DNA from 4 places in the Pseudoduganella sp. R-34 genome. Region 3 is predicted to be linked to each of the others. Evidence: riboswitches for the same ligand, from Rfam matches in the RefSeq annotation. Region 3 holds a riboswitch; each other region holds the start of a gene.
What was found. Region 3 has a riboswitch for cobalamin ahead of ACN9MW_RS30750 (TonB-dependent receptor domain-containing protein). Riboswitches for the same ligand answer to the same signal wherever they lie in the genome.

Region 1 (4,162 bases), 350 kb from region 3:
TGGTAGAAGGCCAGGTACTGGTGCGGGGGCGGCACGCTGGTATTCGCATGCAGCAGCTCTTCGTCCACTTCCCAGCCGCGCGGCGGCTGTGGTCCGATGAACACGTTGCCGAACTGGATGCCCGGCACCAGCAGCTTGCCGCTGTCGACCATGATCTTGCCCGGTGCAGGCCCCCAGCCCTTCAAGCCCTCGATGCCGTAGGACGCGACCCGGCGTCGCAGCGGCTCCAGCGCAGCGCAGCGGCGCGGCGCCTTCGCCTGCAGGCAGCCCGCATAGCCATCGGACAGCGCAGCCAGGTCGCGGATCGCCGCCTCGCGCTGCGGATGATCGGCGCCCTCCACCAGGTGCTGCAGTTCCTTGATCACGACTTCCGCCTGCTTGCGGCCGAGTGCCCATTCGCCGGCAGCTTCCGCTTCCAGCACGTCGGCGTGCAAGCGGCCCAGCAGGCCGCTGGTCATTTCTCCCTGCACGCGCGGCGACAGCGTCGCGAACCACTTCGCATAATCGGCGGCGCTGACGCTGTTCACGGAGCCCGCCAGTTCACGCAAGGCGCCGCGGTCCTCAGGCAGGTTGACGCCGTGCGCCATGATGCGGTCAAGCAGCGCTTCCGGCGTGGCCGGCAATTCGCCGACCGTGTAGCCGGCGTCCTTCAGGGCGTGCAGCATGTCGAACAGCGAAGCCGGCACATCAAGGTTGTCGGCGCCGATGTTCTGGCGGCCCGGCGGGTGATTGTAGTACACCAGCGCCACGCGCTTGTCGCGGTTGGATTTGGCGCGCAAGGCCAGCCAGCGCTCGACGCGCGCAGCCAGGCGCTCCGCTTCCGCCGCCAGTACTACCGGCGGGCGATTCTCGATGCCGGTCAGCTTGTCGCGCTGCGGCTCGCCCAGTGCCGCCACCACGATGGGCTGGCCGATGCCCTGCAGCTCGGGTAGCGCCACGCGGTACTGCACCGAATCAGGCGGCAAGCCGTCCGGCGACAAGCGCCATTGCATGGCGGTGCGGTCGGACAGCCGGATCGCCTTGAACAGCGGGATATCGAGCTTCTTGAATGCCTCGCTGACGGCTTCGCGCCCTTCGGCGGCGCCCACCACAAAGTCCTGCAGCACCACCATGGCGGCCGGCACGGCAGGCGCAATCAGTTCCGGCAAGCGCTCAAGCGCCTCGCGCGAGGCGCCGCCCCAGCGCGGCAGCACCTGCACGCATTGCTGGCCAATGCGTTCGACTTGCTTGCAGACGGCATCGGGCACCGTGCCATCCATGTTCGACAGGTCCAGCACTACCACGGTAGGACGCGCCTGCAGGCCTAGCTGCGCCGCCCTGCCCCATGCCGCCGCGTCGTGCAGTTCGCGCTGGCCGGCGCGCAGGCGCAGCGTCGGTTCCGGCTGCGGCTCGGCCAGGGCGCGCGAGGGGTCGAGCAGGTGCGCAAGCAGCGCTGCCGTGTTGTCGCGGCCACCGGCCTGCCAGACCTGGCGCGCAGCCAGCCACTGGCCTGCCGCCGGTCGCGCCCTGGCTGCCTGCAGTGCCGCTTCCGGCGGCTGCTCGGTCGAGAGCTGGCGCAGCGTTTCAGGCGAAAAGCCCTGCAAGCTGCCCTGCCGTCCGCGCGACAGCAGGCTAAGCGTGGCCTCGCCATTCATGGCCAGCACGCTGGCCTGCGGGCGGGCATGGCGCGGCAAGAATTCCTTCAGGCGCCGGGCCGGGTCGCCGAACAGCGATACGGCCAGGATGCTGTCCGCCTGCGCCAGCCACTGGGCGGCTTGCTTGTCGTCGGCCGCCATCCATTGCGCGGGCGTGCGCAACACGATACGGTCCTGGGGATGGCCGGCCAGGTGGCGATGGGCCGCCTCGATGGCGACAGGCGCAGCGCGTTCGGTCACGATGGCAAACAGCACGGCGGCGTTGGCACGCGCGCAAGCGAACGCACATAGCAGGACCACAATGGTCCGGGCAAAGGTAGTGGTAGGCACAGCAGGATTCCGAGCACGCAAAACCACACCCCGGGCTTCGCACAATCAAAAGTGACCGGCCGGTCTTCTGGCTCGCCTTCTTCCTCCGCTGGCCTGGCCTTCCCGTGCGATGCACAGTGGCGTTGGTCAGCTTCGTCCGGCTTACAGCAGCGGGGGCTGCGCCGGACTGGCGCAAGATGGCTATCCCGCGCGGCACCGGCTTCCCGTTTCACCTCCCGGCAGGCTTGCAGGAAGGCACCAATCACATAACGTGCGTCATTCTAACAGACTGCACTTGGCCAACAATCTAGCCAGAAGAGCAACGACTGTTGTTATAAAGATCCACTTCTTAGAAATGATTGGTAATTCGTGAGAATTAGGTATTTACTGCTAAGTACGCGTCAAAGAACGTGTCTGGGAGAGTAAAAATGCATAACAAGACAACATTACAAGTCCTGGCAGCCGCCTCCGGACTTGCGGATGAGCGCATCCAGGAACTCTGGGAAGGGGCCGATATGTATGCCCGTGCCCAGGCTGGGAATCCGGATTCGCCGCGCTACCAGCAAGTGCTGCATGAGCGCATGGCGGCCATGGTCGAACGTGAAGTGGCCAAGCGCCATGCCGCGGACGGCGAGCCCTGGGTGCTGGCTGACGCCCACCTGGGACAGATTGAAGTGTCGCTGTCCGACGCCCTCAAGGCCTTCGGCGGCCGCACGCACCACGTTATCCATTAGCAAGGCAAAGCCGCCCGCACGGCTGTGAACCGCACCCCGATCCCGTGCCGTCCACAATGCGGCGCCTGCTGTACGGCGCCCGCGATCTCCAGCCCGATTCCCGGCATGCCTGAAGGCAAACCGGCAGGCGTGCCCTGCATCCAGCTCGATTCACACATGCGCTGCAAGCTGTATGGCTTGCCCGAACGCCCCCTCGTGTGCGTGGAATTCAGGGCCGACGAAGCAGTGTGCGGTGAGTCGCGCGAGCAGGCCATGCGCTGGCTGGGTTGGCCGAAGCTGTAAAATACTGGCCCACCATGAGTTTCCAATGCCGCCCAGCCTGTGGCGCCTGCTGCACGGCGCCCTCGATTACGTCCCCGATTCCCGGAATGCCGAACGGCAAACCGGCCGGGGTGCGCTGCGTCCAATTGGGCGACGATAACCGTTGCAAGATCTTCGGCAAGCCGGAACGCCCGGCCTTCTGCGGCGGCCTGCAGCCTTCGGCCGAAATGTGCGGCGAGAGTCGGGAACAGGCGATGACGTGGCTCGCGGTGCTGGAACGCGAAACCTGTCCGTGAGCCGCTAGCGAACGTAGAGCGTTGCGAATGTCGAAGGAATTTCAGCCAGTTCCGCTTCCAGATATGGAACAGTCGCAATGCAAGTGACCCATTCCAGGAATCGATCTTCGCTGAAGTACGATCGAACCACGTCCAGCGTTGCCGTTCGGGCAGCCTCAGGGACAAGCGCCGCTACCGGCGGCGCGCCGCTGTCGTCTACAACCGTCAGCCTGGCCTCGAGACAATGACTCCATTCCCAACCGATGTATGGTCGGGCTTCCAGCGAAAATTCAGATGGCCACCGCATTGTGTCGTTCAGGATCCCATGCGCACCAACCAGCCAGACGACGACCTGCGCGCGCCAGTGCGGTGAGGGGATATCGAACACGGAACGCAGCCAAGGCTCGACTAAAGACTCAGGCAGATATTTCAGGCAGAAGAACATCGAAGCGGAGAAATCTCCACTGGCATCCCACCAGAGCCAGACACGGTTCGGGTTGTCGTTTGATTGACGCAGAATATTCCCGATAGCGATGTCGGTGCCGTTCCAGCACATGCCATCCATCATGCACCGTCCCAGGGTTAGCAGCACATCTTCCCGAAAGCCTTCGTATGGCTCCCGAGAGACGCCGTTCGGGTAAATGGCCATAAACCCAGTCATCAACGATTCCAGCAGGTAGGAAAAACATGCCTCATGGCTGCGCGGCAGGAGCGCCGCAAGCAGGTAGTGGTACCAGGTTTTCCATTCCTCCATCGGACCGAATGACCGGGTACCGCTGGCGATTTCAGCAAAACATTCCTGCAGTTCGCGCACTGCAATCTCGTCCAGGTTTCCCAGCAAGTCACTGAACATTCGCCTTTCGGCCCCCATGAACCAGGCCTCGCCCATCGGAGCGGCCGGCTTTGGAAAATGCGCCCGCAAGCGGCCTAAGGCCAGCGTGTCAATCCC
Region 2 (4,162 bases), 420 kb from region 3:
GTTGCCATCGTCAAGAGCGCCTACCGCCGCCGCGAAAATATTGTCTTCACCACCCTCGACAGCATGGCCGACGCCGACATTGGCATGCTCAGCACTGTCCTGATTGGCAACAGCAACACCTTCGTGCGCAACGGCCTGATGGTAACGCCGCGCGGCTACGCCAACAAGTACGACATGCAAGAGGGTGGCGCGACGCGCGAAGGTGAGCGTGCAGGCCGTTCCCTGTCGACAGGCCTGCTGGGATGGCTCGATACGCTGCGCGCCGAACACGAAGCCGGTGCCAGCATTGAAGAACTGGCAGCGCAGTACCGACTGCCCGCCGACTATATCCGCTCCACGCTCGACGAGCCGTGGGAAGCCGAGACCAGCACCGAAGCGGAAGGGAGCGAAGCATGAGCGACACCCCGGTAAAACCAAAGATCAGCAGCTACCACCGCCACCTGCTGATTTGCACCGGCCCGCGCTGCACTGCCGACGGCCAGTCGCAGGCCCTGTTCGACAGCCTGGGCGACAAATTCAAGGCAGCCGGCTTGAACGAAGGCGAACTGCGCGTGAAGCGCAGCAGGGTAAGCTGCTTCGCGGCCTGCAAGGGCGGCCCGATCGCCTGCGTCCAGCCGGACGGCACCTGGTACTACAATGTCACTCCCGAGAACATGGACCGCATCATCGACCAACACCTATGCAATGGACAGGCCGTTGAGGAAATCGTGTTCCATCAACAGTGAGAGTAGAAGTGCAAAGCAGTTTTGACCAGGCAGCGATTGATGCCGTTTATCGTGTAATTGCCGAACGGCGTGACGTACGCCACTTCGTACCTGGCGCAATCGATGAAGACCTCCTCATGCGCTTGTTGGCAGCTGCGCACCAGGCGCCCAGCGTCGGCCTGATGCAGCCCTGGCGCTTCATCCGCATCCAGAGCCCCGAGCTGCGCGAGCAGATGTATCGGCTGGTCGACGAGGAACGCCAGGCCACCGGGGCCGCTCTCGGCGACCGCAACGAAGAGTTCATGCGGCTGAAGGTCGAAGGCATCCGTGACTGCGGCGAAGTGCTGGTGGCAGCCCTGATGGACCATCGCGAAAAGCACATCTTCGGCCGCCGCACCTTGCCCGAAATGGACCTGGCCTCGGTCGCCTGCGCTATCCAGAACATGTGGCTGGCCGCCCGCGCGGAAGGCCTTGGCATGGGTTGGGTGTCGCTGTTCGATCCGCTCAAGCTGGCAGCCTTGCTGGGCATCCCCGATGGCGGCAAGCCGGTCGCCATTATCTGCCTGGGTCACGTCGCAGGCTTTTACCCCAAACCGATGCTGGAACTCGAGGGATGGGCCATGCGCGGCAAGCTGGCCGACCTGGTTTATACCGACAGGTGGCAGGATAACAACAGTGCATAGCGTATAATCGCCGCCGTTTGGTGCCTCGCGCGCGTTCAAGCGTGCAGTTAAACGGGAAACACATGGCCGTGCTGGTTCAGCCGGCAGGCCAGGGTGTGCTGCCCCCGCAACGGTAAGCAAGCATCGTTCTCCAACGAAGGCCGTCTACACAAGCCACTGTGCGCAAGCATGGGAAGGCAAGACGGTTTGCCTTGCCAGCCCGGATACCGGCCAGACAGGTGGTGCACGCATCGGCGACGATGCGCGCGCTGTTCGGTCGCGCTCACGGGGAGGTGGGCGGGATTGCCGATTCAAACATCCATAATGAAAAAGAAACTGATCCCCATGGTCGCGGGGGCCTTGTGCGCTGTCGCGCAGGCACAAGAGCAAGAGACACCAGCCAGGGTGTACGTCGTTGGCCATCACTATGACAATGGCATTCGCACTTCCGACGCTGCCAGCGAGGGAACCATCACTTCGGCACTGATCGCCAACCGGCCTGCATTGCGGCCCGGCGAGATCCTTGAATTCGTGCCGGGCATGATCGTCACCCAGCACAGCGGCGACGGCAAGGCGAACCAGTACTACCTGCGCGGCTTCAACCTGGACCACGGTACCGACTTCGCCACCTTCGTCGACGGCATGCCGGTCAATATGCGCACGCACGGCCACGGCCAGGGCTATACGGACCTGAATTTCCTGATTCCAGAACTGGTTGGCCGCATCCGCTACCGCAAAGGCCCCTATTACGCAGACGAAGGCGATTTTGCATCGGCCGGCGCCGCGCATATGGGCCTGTCTGATAAGCTGAACGAAAATTTTGCATCGCTGACCGTCGGCGCGGATAACTATCGCCGCGGCGTAGTGGCGAATTCCACCGAGGTTGGCAACGGCAACCTGCTGTATGCACTCGATTTCGGCCACAACGACGGCCCTTGGCAGATGCCGGAAGCGTTCCACAAATCGACGGGTGTGCTGCGATACAGTTCGGGCAACAGCGCGGAGCGTTTCAGCATTACCGGCATGGCGTACAAGGCCGGCTGGCACGCGACCAGCCAGATCCCGCTGCGCGCGGTACAGGACGGACGGCTGGATGAATTCGGTGCGGCCGATCCGAGCGACGGCGGCCGCACCGCGCGCTACAGCCTTTCCGCCGAGTGGCGCAAGCGCGCGGGCGACACGCTGACGGAGGCGCACGCCTATCTGGTACGCAACGATCTCTCGCTGTACAACGACGTCACCTATTTCCTCGACGATCCGGTCAACGGCGACCAGGTGCTGCAGACGGAACGCCGCAAGATGACGGGTTTCGACCTGACCCAAACCTGGTTCGGTCAACTCGGCCAACGCTCGATGGAGAACAACATCGGCGTGCAGGGGCGCTTCGACCGCATTGCGCCAGTCGGGCTGTACGCAACGACGCAGCAGCAGGTGCGGCACCCGATCGCCGAATCGCGTGTTACCGAAGCGAGCATGGCCGCATGGTTCCAGAACACAGTGCAGTGGACGGACTGGCTGCGCTCCATTGCCGGCGTCCGCTACGACAGCTACCGCTTCAATGTCGGCAGCTCTATCGCGGAGAACAGCGGGAAGGTGAACGATCACATTGCATCACCCAAGATCTCCCTTGTGCTCGGGCCCTGGAGCAAGACGGAGTTCTTTGTGAACTACGGAGAAGGCTTCCACAGCAACGATGCGCGCGGTACCACGGCACGCCTGTCGCCACGCGAACGCGAGCCTGTCGATCCTGTCACGCCGCTGGTGAAAACGCGCGGTGCGGAAGTCGGCGCCCGCAGCGAGTTCGTGACCGGCCTGCAAAGCTCGGTCGCACTGTGGCGCCTGCGTTCCGGGTCCGAACTGGTATTTTCCGGCGATGCCGGCGACACGGCGCCGAGCCGAGCCAGCAAGCGTTCCGGCGTCGAGTGGAACAATCACTACGCCGCGACCAAGCACCTGCTGCTGGACTTCGACCTGGCCTATTCGCGTGCGCGCTACACCGAGTTCGACGCCGCCGGCGACCGTGTGCCGGGCGCTGTCGAGAAGGTGGCTTCGTTTGGCGCAACGCTGAACGACATCGGCCCATGGTCCGGCGCGTTCCAGCTGCGCTATTTCGGTCCGCGGCCGCTGATGGAGGACAACAGCGTTCGCTCGTCCAGCACGGCTATCGCCTACTTGCGCACCAGCTATCGCTTCGACCGCCGCTGGCAGCTGACGGCCGACGTGTTCAACCTGTTTGACCGCAAGGCGAGTGATGTCGACTACTACTACGCCTCACGCCTCGCGGGCGAACCGGCAGAAGGCGTGTCCGACATCCACTGTCACCCCGGCGAACCGCGCACGGTGCGTTTGACTTTGCGCGCCGTGTTCTGATCCGCCAGCCCGGCCAGATATGCGCACAGCATATCGGCCAGGCCGCCAGCGTAAGCCTTGATCTCCTTATCGGTACGGGGTTCCTGGGAAAACTGCTGGCCGACGGCGCTGAGAGTATCCATCACCAGGTCGCTTGCCAAGGTACGCTCCGCATTGGTGGCATTGGGCAGCACCTGGTCGATAAAGGTCCGGAACATCCGGTCGCCGGAGGCTTTGGTTTCGATGGCCTCCGGCGCGTCGCGGTAAAGCGGCGCTGCATCGTTAAGCGCGGTGCGCACCGCCGCTTCTTCACATTCCGAGCGCACAAAGGCATGCACCAGCTTACGCAAGCGCTCCAGCGGCGGCTTTGCTGCATCCTGCAGGATTTCCGACAGCATGGCCGACGTTTGCTGCCACTCGTCGCTTTGCAGGCGGAACAGGATCGAA
Region 3 (4,162 bases):
TGGATTACTGCGTGTTCTCGCATTGCTCCGACGAGAATGGCCACAAGCGCATGCTGGACTTCCTTGGCGGCCGCCCGCTGCTGAACCTCGGTTTGCGCCTGGGCGAAGGCACAGGCGCCGCGCTGGCCGTGCCGCTGCTGCATGCCGCCGTCAACTTCCTGAACCAGATGGCGACTTTCGAGTCGGCCCAGGTCAGCGAGAAGTCCGAGTAAGCGCCCATGCAGCAGTTGCGCCTGTTCTTCATCGCACTGCAATTCTTCACGCGCCTGCCTATTCCTCGCTGGGTCGGTTTCGAGCCGGCCTGGCTGCACCATGCCTCGCGCTACTTCCCTGCCGTGGGACTGGTGGTGGCGGCGATTGCGGGCGGAGTGTACGCGGCGGCGGCGCTGGTGCTGCCGCCGCTGCTTGCCGTGCTGCTTTCCACGGCCGCCGGCATCTATGCCACCGGAGCCTTCCACGAGGACGGTTTTGCCGATAGCTGCGATGGCCTGGGCGGCGGTCACACGCGCGAGCGCGTGCTGGAGATCATGAAGGATTCGCGCATCGGCGCGTATGGAGCCATCGGCATCGGCCTGATGCTGGCAACCAAGGTGGCGGCGCTGGCCAGCATGCCGAAGCTGGCGGTGCTTGGTGCCCTGCTGGCGGCCCATCCGCTGTCGCGCCTCATGGCCTGTTCGCTGATCTGGCGCATGGAGTATGCGCGCGCGGAGGGCAAGGCCAAGCCGCTGGCGCAGGAAATGCGCGGCGGCGAGTTCGCCATCGCGACGCTGACGGCCGCGCTGCCCGCGGCGGGCGCGCTGGTCGTGGGCTGGCTGCCGCCGGCTGCATTGGGCGCCGGCCTGGCCGGCATGCTGCTGGCGACGCTCTGGCTGGCGCGCAAGTTCCGGCAACGCCTGGGCGGCTATACTGGCGACTGCCTTGGCGCTGTCCAGCAATTGACCGAAGCCGTGTTCTACGTCGCGGCACTGGCCTGCATGTGGAACTGATCCTCGTCCGCCATCCGCAGCCCGATGTCGCGCCCGGCCTGTGCTACGGCAGCAGCGACATTCCGGCAGCAGCGGACGCCCTGGCCGCCGGCCACGCCGCCCTGGCGCCGCAACTGGCCAGCGCCCTCGCCCGCGGCTACCGCCTGTACTCCAGCCCCCTGCGGCGCTGCACGGCCCTGGCCTCCCTGCTGGGCGCCTTCACGTCCGACCCGCGCCTGGTGGAAATGGATTTCGGCGCCTGGGAGCTGCGCAGCTGGCCCGACGTCGCGCGCGCCGAGGTCGATGCCTGGGCCGCCGACCTGCTCGATTACCGCCCTGGCGGCGGAGAAACCGTGCGCGAGGTGGCGCGCCGCGTGCAGTCCTTCCTCGATGAGTTGCAGCACGACGCCATTGTCGTCTGCCACGCCGGCACCATGCGCCTGATGGCGGCCATCGCCGCCGGTGAGCCCTTGCAGCAGGCGGCCGCCAAGCCAAACCACATCAAGTATTGCGGGATCCTTCGCTTGTCCTGGCCAGCCAAGTCCGTATAATGGCGGGGTTTTGGTGCCCGCAATCGAATTCTCGAATGCAGTTAAACGGGAAACACGGCGCTGTCCCTGACAGCCAACGTGTGCTGCCCCCGCAACGGTAAGCAAGTGCCGCCTTCAATGTGCGGCAGCGACCTCCCGGCCACTGTGCGCAAGCATGGGAAGGCCAGGCCGCCAGACTTGCCAGCCCGGATACCGGCCAGACCAGGTGGGAACGCGCCCTGCGCCCGTTCCTGTTCATGCCGGCTTACGGGGACGTGGGCCGGCGGCTCGTTACGAAAGTTGTCATGTCCTTTCCCCTTACCCGGCAAGCGGCCATCGCGTCGCTGGCACTGGCCGTTGCCGCACCTGCCGTCGAAGCACAAACCCAGGCTGCCGTACTGAATTCCGTGCTGATCACCGCCACCCGCACGCCGCAAGCAGCACGCGACATCATCAGCGACACGCTCAGCATCGGCCCAGAGGAAATCGCGCGCAGCGGCGCCGGCTCCATCACCGAACTGCTGCAGCGCCAGCGCGGCATCGAAGTGAGCCGCAACGGCGGACCGGGCACCAATGCCAGCGTGTTCCTGCGCGGCTCCAACGGCAACCAGGTCATCGTCCTGATCGACGGCGTACGCATCGGCTCCGCCAGCAGCGGCGCGGCCGCCTGGAATGCCATTCCGCTGTCCGCCGTCGACCATATCGAAGTCGTGTACGGCCCGTTGAGCACCCTGTACGGCGCCGATGCCATCGGCGGCGTGGTGCAGATCTTCACGAAGAATGGCCACGGCAGCCCGGCGATCGATGCTGGCGTATTGGCAGGCACTTACGGCACCCGATCCGGCACCGCAGGCATTGCCGGCAGCGCCGGCGCCTTCAACTATGCCCTCAGCGCGGGCAAGGAACGCTCCGGCGGCTTCTCCGCCACACTGCCGGCCAGCTCCAGCTACAACAGCGATGACGACGGCTACGACCGCAAGCACGCCAACGGCCAACTGGCCTGGCAGGTCGCGCCCGGCCACGAGCTGGGCGTGCAGTTCCTGCATAGCGACCAGGAAGCGGATTACGATAGCGGCACCAAGGTGCGCGCCTGGAGCACGCAGAAGCTCGACACCGCCGCGCTTTACTCGCGCAACCGCCTGAGCGACGCCTGGCAGATGACGACGCAAGCCGCGCAATCGCGCGACAAGTCCGGCAGCTTTGCCGCCACCGCCAGCCAGATCGATACCAAGCAGACCCAGTTCAGTTGGCAGAACGATATCGCGCTGGGCACCGACAGCCTGCAGCTGCTGGCCGAACACCGCAAGGAAGAAATCGAATCCAACACCGCCGCCCTGGTGCGTGAGCGCAGCACCACTTCCTGGGCCGCCAGCTACAACATGAAGCGCGGCGACCACCTGCTGGCCGCCGCAGCCCGAAACGACGACAGCTCGCCGTATGGTTCGAAGAGTACCGGCTCGCTGGGCTACGGCTACCGCATCACGCCGGGCCTGCGCGTCAACGCCAGCTACGGCACCAGCTTCCGCGCGCCGACGTTCAATGAGCTGTACTACCCCGGCTACGGCCTGCCGGCCAATCGCCCGGAAGAAGGCCGCAACCGCGAAATAGGCGTCCACTTCGAACAGGGCGGCACAGCGCTGGGCGCCGTGGCATACCGCAACAAGCTGACCGACCTGCTGGTGAACATCGCCCCTTGTCCGCTGCCCGGCTTCCGCTTTGGCTGCGCCTACAACGTCAACCAGGCCACGCTGGAAGGCATCTCCCTGTCGGCACGCCAGCAGCTGGGCAGCAATTTCACGCTGTCCGCGAGCGCCGACCTGCAGAACCCGCAGGACGACGTCAGCGGCAAGCTGCTGGTGCGCCGCGCCAAGCGCCACGGCAACCTAGCGCTGGAATATACTGCGGGCAGCCTGAGTACCGGCGCCGAGTGGCAGCTTTCCGGCTACCGTTTCGACGATACGGCCAACCGCAACCGCCTGGGCGGCTACGGCTTGCTGAACCTGTATGCGGCCTGGGAATTCGACCGTTCCTGGACTGCCACCCTGCGCTGGAACAACGTGGCCGGCAAACACTATGAACTGGCGCGCAATTACGCCACCGCCGGTTCCACCGTGTATGCTGGCCTGCGCTTCAGCTACAAATAAATGAGATAAGCTGCCCGCTATGCATCCACTTTCCGCCAACCTGCGCATGCGCGCCGTCACCGTCATCATCCTGCTGGTGCTGTTATCGCTGGCCAGCCTGGTTGCCGCCGGCATGATCGGTTCGGTCAGCATTCCGCTGGCCGACATGCCTGGCGCGCTGCGGGAGTTCATCAGCGGGCAGCCTGCCTCATTGCCCGGCCACCTGCTAGGCCTGCGCGCCGAACGCGCGGCGACGGCTTTCGTGACCGGCGCCTCCCTGTCGCTGGCCGGCGTGATGATGCAGGCCTTGCTGCGCAATCCGCTGGCCGATCCTTATGTGCTGGGCATTTCGTCCGGCGCATCGGTGGGGGCACTGGCGGCATTACTGTTCATGTGCGCGGCGTGGATGGTGGATGCCGCCTCCTTCGCCGGCGCGGTCGTGGTATCGATGATGCTGTACTTCCTGGCGCGGCGCGACCTGCGCGGCGGCACCGCCGCGGAAGGCGGCACTGCCCTGCTGCTATTGACCGGGGTGATCCTGTCT
Region 4 (4,162 bases), 2.3 Mb from region 3:
AGGTTGGTGTTGGCGCCGAACATGCCTGCGGTCGGGTCGTAATAGATCTCGTTGTCCAGGTTGTGGCGGAAAATGCGCGCGTCAAGCTTGGCGGCGCCCTGCGCATAACCAAGGCCGATTTCAGCATCGTGCGAAGTCTGGGTTTCCAGCGGCTTGTTGGCCTGCGGAGTGAAGCCGTTCTCGTCGGAGTTGGCGACGCGGTAGCTCTGGCCAATCTTGGCCCACGCTGTCAGGCCCGGCGCGGCAAGCATGCTGCCCTGCACTTCCCAGGCGTTGTTGGCTTGCTTCACGCTGTAGGTGGCGGTGGTGAATGGCACTGGATCGATCGAATCCTTGTCGAACAGTTCGCGGCGCACGCCGGCGGCCAGGCGGAATTGCTGCGGGCCGGAGAACTTCATTTCGTCGCGCAGGTAGAAAGCCTTGCTGCGCTGGCTGGCGTCGGCGGCGGAGAAGGACGCGGTGGTGACGCGGTTCCAGCGGCCGAAGTCAAAGCCGGCGACCAGTTCATTCAGCATGCCGTCGAACTGGCCAAGGTGGCGCACGCGCGGCGAGAACTGGGTCTGCTTCGTGTCGTAGGCGGAGCTGGAAACGCCCCATGGACTGAAATAAGTGGCTTCCGCTTCCTTCTTGCGATGCGACAGCTCCGCAGCCAGGTCGAAGGCGCCTACCATGTGCTCCCAGGCGGCGGTATATCGGTCGCTATCGAGCTTGCCGAAATCGTTCGGGGTCAGGGTCTGGCGCGGATTGGCGTTGAATTGCGCTTCCGTCAGGCTGCCGGCGAAGCGCTGGTCCTGTCGCGCGATGTCGGCACGCAGCGAGAAGCTGCCCACGCCGGTGCTGAATTTCACGCCGCCGTCAAGGCGCGACTGCTTGAATTCATTGTTGTCGCGGTAGTTGTCGGAGCGCTGGTGGCCGGCCGACGCGTCGAAGGCAAAGCCGTCGAAGCCCTGTGCCACGCTGGCGCGCACCTCGCCGCTGTCAAACTGGCCCAGCTCAGTGAACATATTGCCGCTGCGCTCGCCGGCTTGCGGGCGCTTGGTGGTGATCTGGATCACGCCGCCGGTGGCGCCTTCGCCATACAGCACGCTGGCGCCGCCGCGCATGATGTCGATGCGCTCCACCATGTCGATCGGAATGGTGGACAGGGTTGCGCTGGACAGCTCGTTTTCGTTCAGGCGCACGCCATCCAGCACAATCACCACGTTCTGGTCGCTGTTGGTGCCGAAGCCGCGCAGGTCGAGGCCGAAGTCGGGGCTGCCGGTCAGGCTCTGGCGGCCGTACACGCCGCCGATCTTGCGGATCGCCTGGTTGACGTCGGACACGCCGGCGCGGCGGATGTCGGCCGCGGTGATGGTGGTGGCGCCGATCGGCAGCAGCGACGGATCGCTGGCGAAGCGGGAACCGGAAACGACAACGGTGTTCGATTGGGCTTGGGCCGCTGCGGCAAAGCACAGGGCAACCGCTGCGGCAACGGCGCAGCGCGAAGTGATGAAGGTCATGGCAAATCAGTAGAAAGAGTATCCGCCTGCGTCCCCGCAGCCGGAATCCACAGAAGACGAACCCTGCGCGGGCGCGCTTCCACCTCCCTGGCCGGTATCCGGGCTGGCAAGACTGACCGGGCCACCTTCCTGCAGCAGCAGTGGCTAATTGGCGCGGCCTGCCGTCTCAATGACGGCGCTTGCGTACCGTTGCGGGGGCAGCACATTGCGTTTCCCGTTTAACTGCCTCCATGAACAGGAGGCGGGCACCAAGGCGCCGCCATTATACGCCGGTTAAAGTTGGCATAAAAGTTTGGCAATCGGCCGCCACCCGGGCTATATTTTGGTGTTGCAAAAAACCTAATGGAGTCTTATGCGCATCACTCACCTTTTGGCCGCGGCCGCCCTGTTGGGCGGGGTCGCGGTCCAGGCCAGCCTGTGGGCCGGTGGCGCGACGTCCGCCACCGTGCCGGAAGCCGGTAGCGGCATCGCACTGGCGCCAGCCAAGGCGGCCGCCGTCATGCAGCCCAGCGCTCCCGGCGCCTGGGGCGGCATCCGCACCGGCCAGGAGGCCACGTTGTCCGACCGCGTGGTGGACTACCAGATCGAAGCCAGCCTGGACCCGGTCAAGCACACCATCGACGGCAAGCAGCGCCTGACCTGGCGCAACCGCAGCGCCGAACCGGTGCGCAGCGTCTACCTGCACCTGTACCTGAATGCCTTCCAGAACGGCTACAGCACCTTCCACACCGAGGAGCGCAAAACCGGCAGCGGCATTCGCAACAGCGCCCTGAGCAAAGATGGAGAATGGGGCTACACGGAATTGCGCAGCGTGCAGCAAGGCGGCGCCAAGGTGCCGTGGACTTTCGTGCATCCCGACGGCGGCCCGGCGGCCGACCAGACCGTGGTGCGCCTTGACCTGCCGCAGGCTGTCGCAGCGGGCGCCAGCACCACGCTCGATATCGCCTTTTTCGACCAGCTTCCGCGCGTGATGGCGCGCAGCGGCTACTTCGACAGCTTCCACCTGGTGGCGCAATGGTTCCCCAAGATCGCCGTGCTGGAACTGCCGGGCGAACGGGGCGCCACCGCGGTGCGCTGGAACGCGCATGAATACCACGCGGAATCCGAGTATTACGCGGACTTTGGCAGCTATGACGTCAAGCTCACCGTCCCCAGGGAATATACCGTGGGAGCCACCGGCGAACTGCAGGGCGCCCCGCAGGAAAAGGACGGCAAGCTGACCCACCATTTCGTGCAGGGCGACGTGCACGATTTCGCGTGGACCGCCGACAAGCGCACTGCGGCACCGCTGACCGGCACCTGGACCGGGCCCGGCAGCCCGCAAGTGAAGATCACCGTGCTTTATCCGCCGGAATTCGCATCCAACGCGGCGCCTGCCTTGCAGGCCACCAAGGATTCGCTGGACTACTTCTCGAAGACCCTCGGCCCCTATCCGTACAAAACCGTGACTGTGGTCATTCCTCCGCATAACGCCAGCGAAGCGGGCGGCATGGAGTACCCCACCTTCTTCACTGTCGACAACTTTGCCGGCCTGAAGCCGGGCACGTTCGCATCGGCGGCGCTGGATTTCGTCACCATTCACGAATTCGGCCATGGCTACTTCTACGGCATCCTCGCCAGCAACGAGTTCGAAGAGCCGATGCTGGACGAAGGCCTGAACGAGTACTGGAACCAGCGCATGCTGCGCGATACGGGCCGCAAGGCCTACCTCACGACGCCGTTCCTGCGCGCGATCGGATTTGCGCCCACCATCAAGGGCTTCGAGTTCGAACGCCAGGGCACGCCGCGTGACGAGCCCTCCGATCCGCTGGGCCAGAATGCCTATACCCGCCTGCAAGGCATTGGCCCGGTGTATTCGCGCACCACCCTGGTCATGCACGACCTGGAAGCGCAGCTGGGCAAGGAAACCATGGAGCGCGCCTTCAAGGAGTATTACCGCCGCTGGAAATTCCGCCACCCAAGCGTGGCTGATTTCCGTGAGACGCTGGCAGAAGTCAGCGGCCAGCGCCAGCTGGTGGAAACCGTCTTCGCGCAGCAGGTCTACGCCACCACTCGCGTGGATGACCGCATTTCCTCCTTCAGCAGCGAAGAGGTGCTGCCACTGCCGGGCCGGCAAATGAAGGGCGGCAAGCTTGCCGACTTGAGCGAAGAGCAGGTCGACCAGCACGTCGAACAACTGCGCGATGCATGGGAAAAGGCCAACCCGGAAGCCAAGCCGGGCACTGGCCCGTTCCCCTACCTGACACGGGTCACCGTGCGCCGGCGCGGCGCCGATGTCTCGCAAACACTGGTGGTCACCTTCGCCGATGGCAGCAAGGAGACCGTGTTCTGGGGCGGCGAACAGCGCTGGCATACCTACGAGTGGACCAAGCCCGTGAAAGCGGTATCCGCCCAGCTCGACCCTGAGGGCAAACACCTGCTCGACGTCAGCAAGCTCGATGACAGCCGCACCCTGAAGAAGGACGGCAGCGCGTCGCGCCGCTGGACCGTCGACCTGGCCGCCATCATCCAGACCCTGCTCTCTTTCATCGCCACTGTATGAAGCTGACAACCAACCTCAAACACGCCGGCCGCGCCGCCCTGCAATGGCGCCTGATGCTGATCTGGCTGATCGCCATGCTGCTGCCGACAGCCCTGCTGGCCCTGCCCATCTGGAATAGCCT

Region 1: another riboswitch for cobalamin. It lies ahead of ACN9MW_RS29330 (cobaltochelatase subunit CobN); the one in region 3 lies ahead of ACN9MW_RS30750 (TonB-dependent receptor domain-containing protein).
Region 2: another riboswitch for cobalamin. It lies ahead of ACN9MW_RS01565 (TonB-dependent receptor); the one in region 3 lies ahead of ACN9MW_RS30750 (TonB-dependent receptor domain-containing protein).
Region 4: another riboswitch for cobalamin. It lies ahead of ACN9MW_RS10245 (TonB-dependent receptor); the one in region 3 lies ahead of ACN9MW_RS30750 (TonB-dependent receptor domain-containing protein).

The regions. Positions count from the first base shown of each region.
Region 1 covers NZ_CP184572.1:6,366,644-6,370,805, forward strand. The annotation lists gene ACN9MW_RS29330 (cobaltochelatase subunit CobN) at 1-1,964, opposite strand, end outside; cobalamin riboswitch at 2,005-2,221, opposite strand; gene ACN9MW_RS29335 (hypothetical protein) at 2,372-2,677, shown strand; gene ACN9MW_RS29340 (YkgJ family cysteine cluster protein) at 2,717-2,959, shown strand; gene ACN9MW_RS29345 (YkgJ family cysteine cluster protein) at 2,974-3,234, shown strand; gene ACN9MW_RS29350 (hypothetical protein) at 3,239-4,162, opposite strand, start outside.
Region 2 covers NZ_CP184572.1:330,512-334,673, forward strand. The annotation lists gene cobJ (precorrin-3B C(17)-methyltransferase) at 1-396, shown strand, start outside; gene ACN9MW_RS01555 ((2Fe-2S) ferredoxin domain-containing protein) at 393-725, shown strand; gene bluB (5,6-dimethylbenzimidazole synthase) at 734-1,387, shown strand; cobalamin riboswitch at 1,390-1,616, shown strand; gene ACN9MW_RS01565 (TonB-dependent receptor) at 1,691-3,736, shown strand; gene ACN9MW_RS01570 (TetR family transcriptional regulator) at 3,685-4,162, opposite strand, start outside.
Region 3 covers NZ_CP184572.1:6,714,513-6,718,674, forward strand. The annotation lists gene cobT (nicotinate-nucleotide--dimethylbenzimidazole phosphoribosyltransferase) at 1-212, shown strand, start outside; gene ACN9MW_RS30740 (adenosylcobinamide-GDP ribazoletransferase) at 219-986, shown strand; gene ACN9MW_RS30745 (histidine phosphatase family protein) at 977-1,516, shown strand; cobalamin riboswitch at 1,511-1,731, shown strand; gene ACN9MW_RS30750 (TonB-dependent receptor domain-containing protein) at 1,801-3,639, shown strand; gene ACN9MW_RS30755 (FecCD family ABC transporter permease) at 3,659-4,162, shown strand, end outside.
Region 4 covers NZ_CP184572.1:2,221,381-2,225,542, reverse strand. The annotation lists gene ACN9MW_RS10245 (TonB-dependent receptor) at 1-1,499, opposite strand, end outside; cobalamin riboswitch at 1,572-1,767, opposite strand; gene ACN9MW_RS10240 (M1 family metallopeptidase) at 1,852-4,041, shown strand; gene ACN9MW_RS10235 (hypothetical protein) at 4,038-4,162, shown strand, end outside.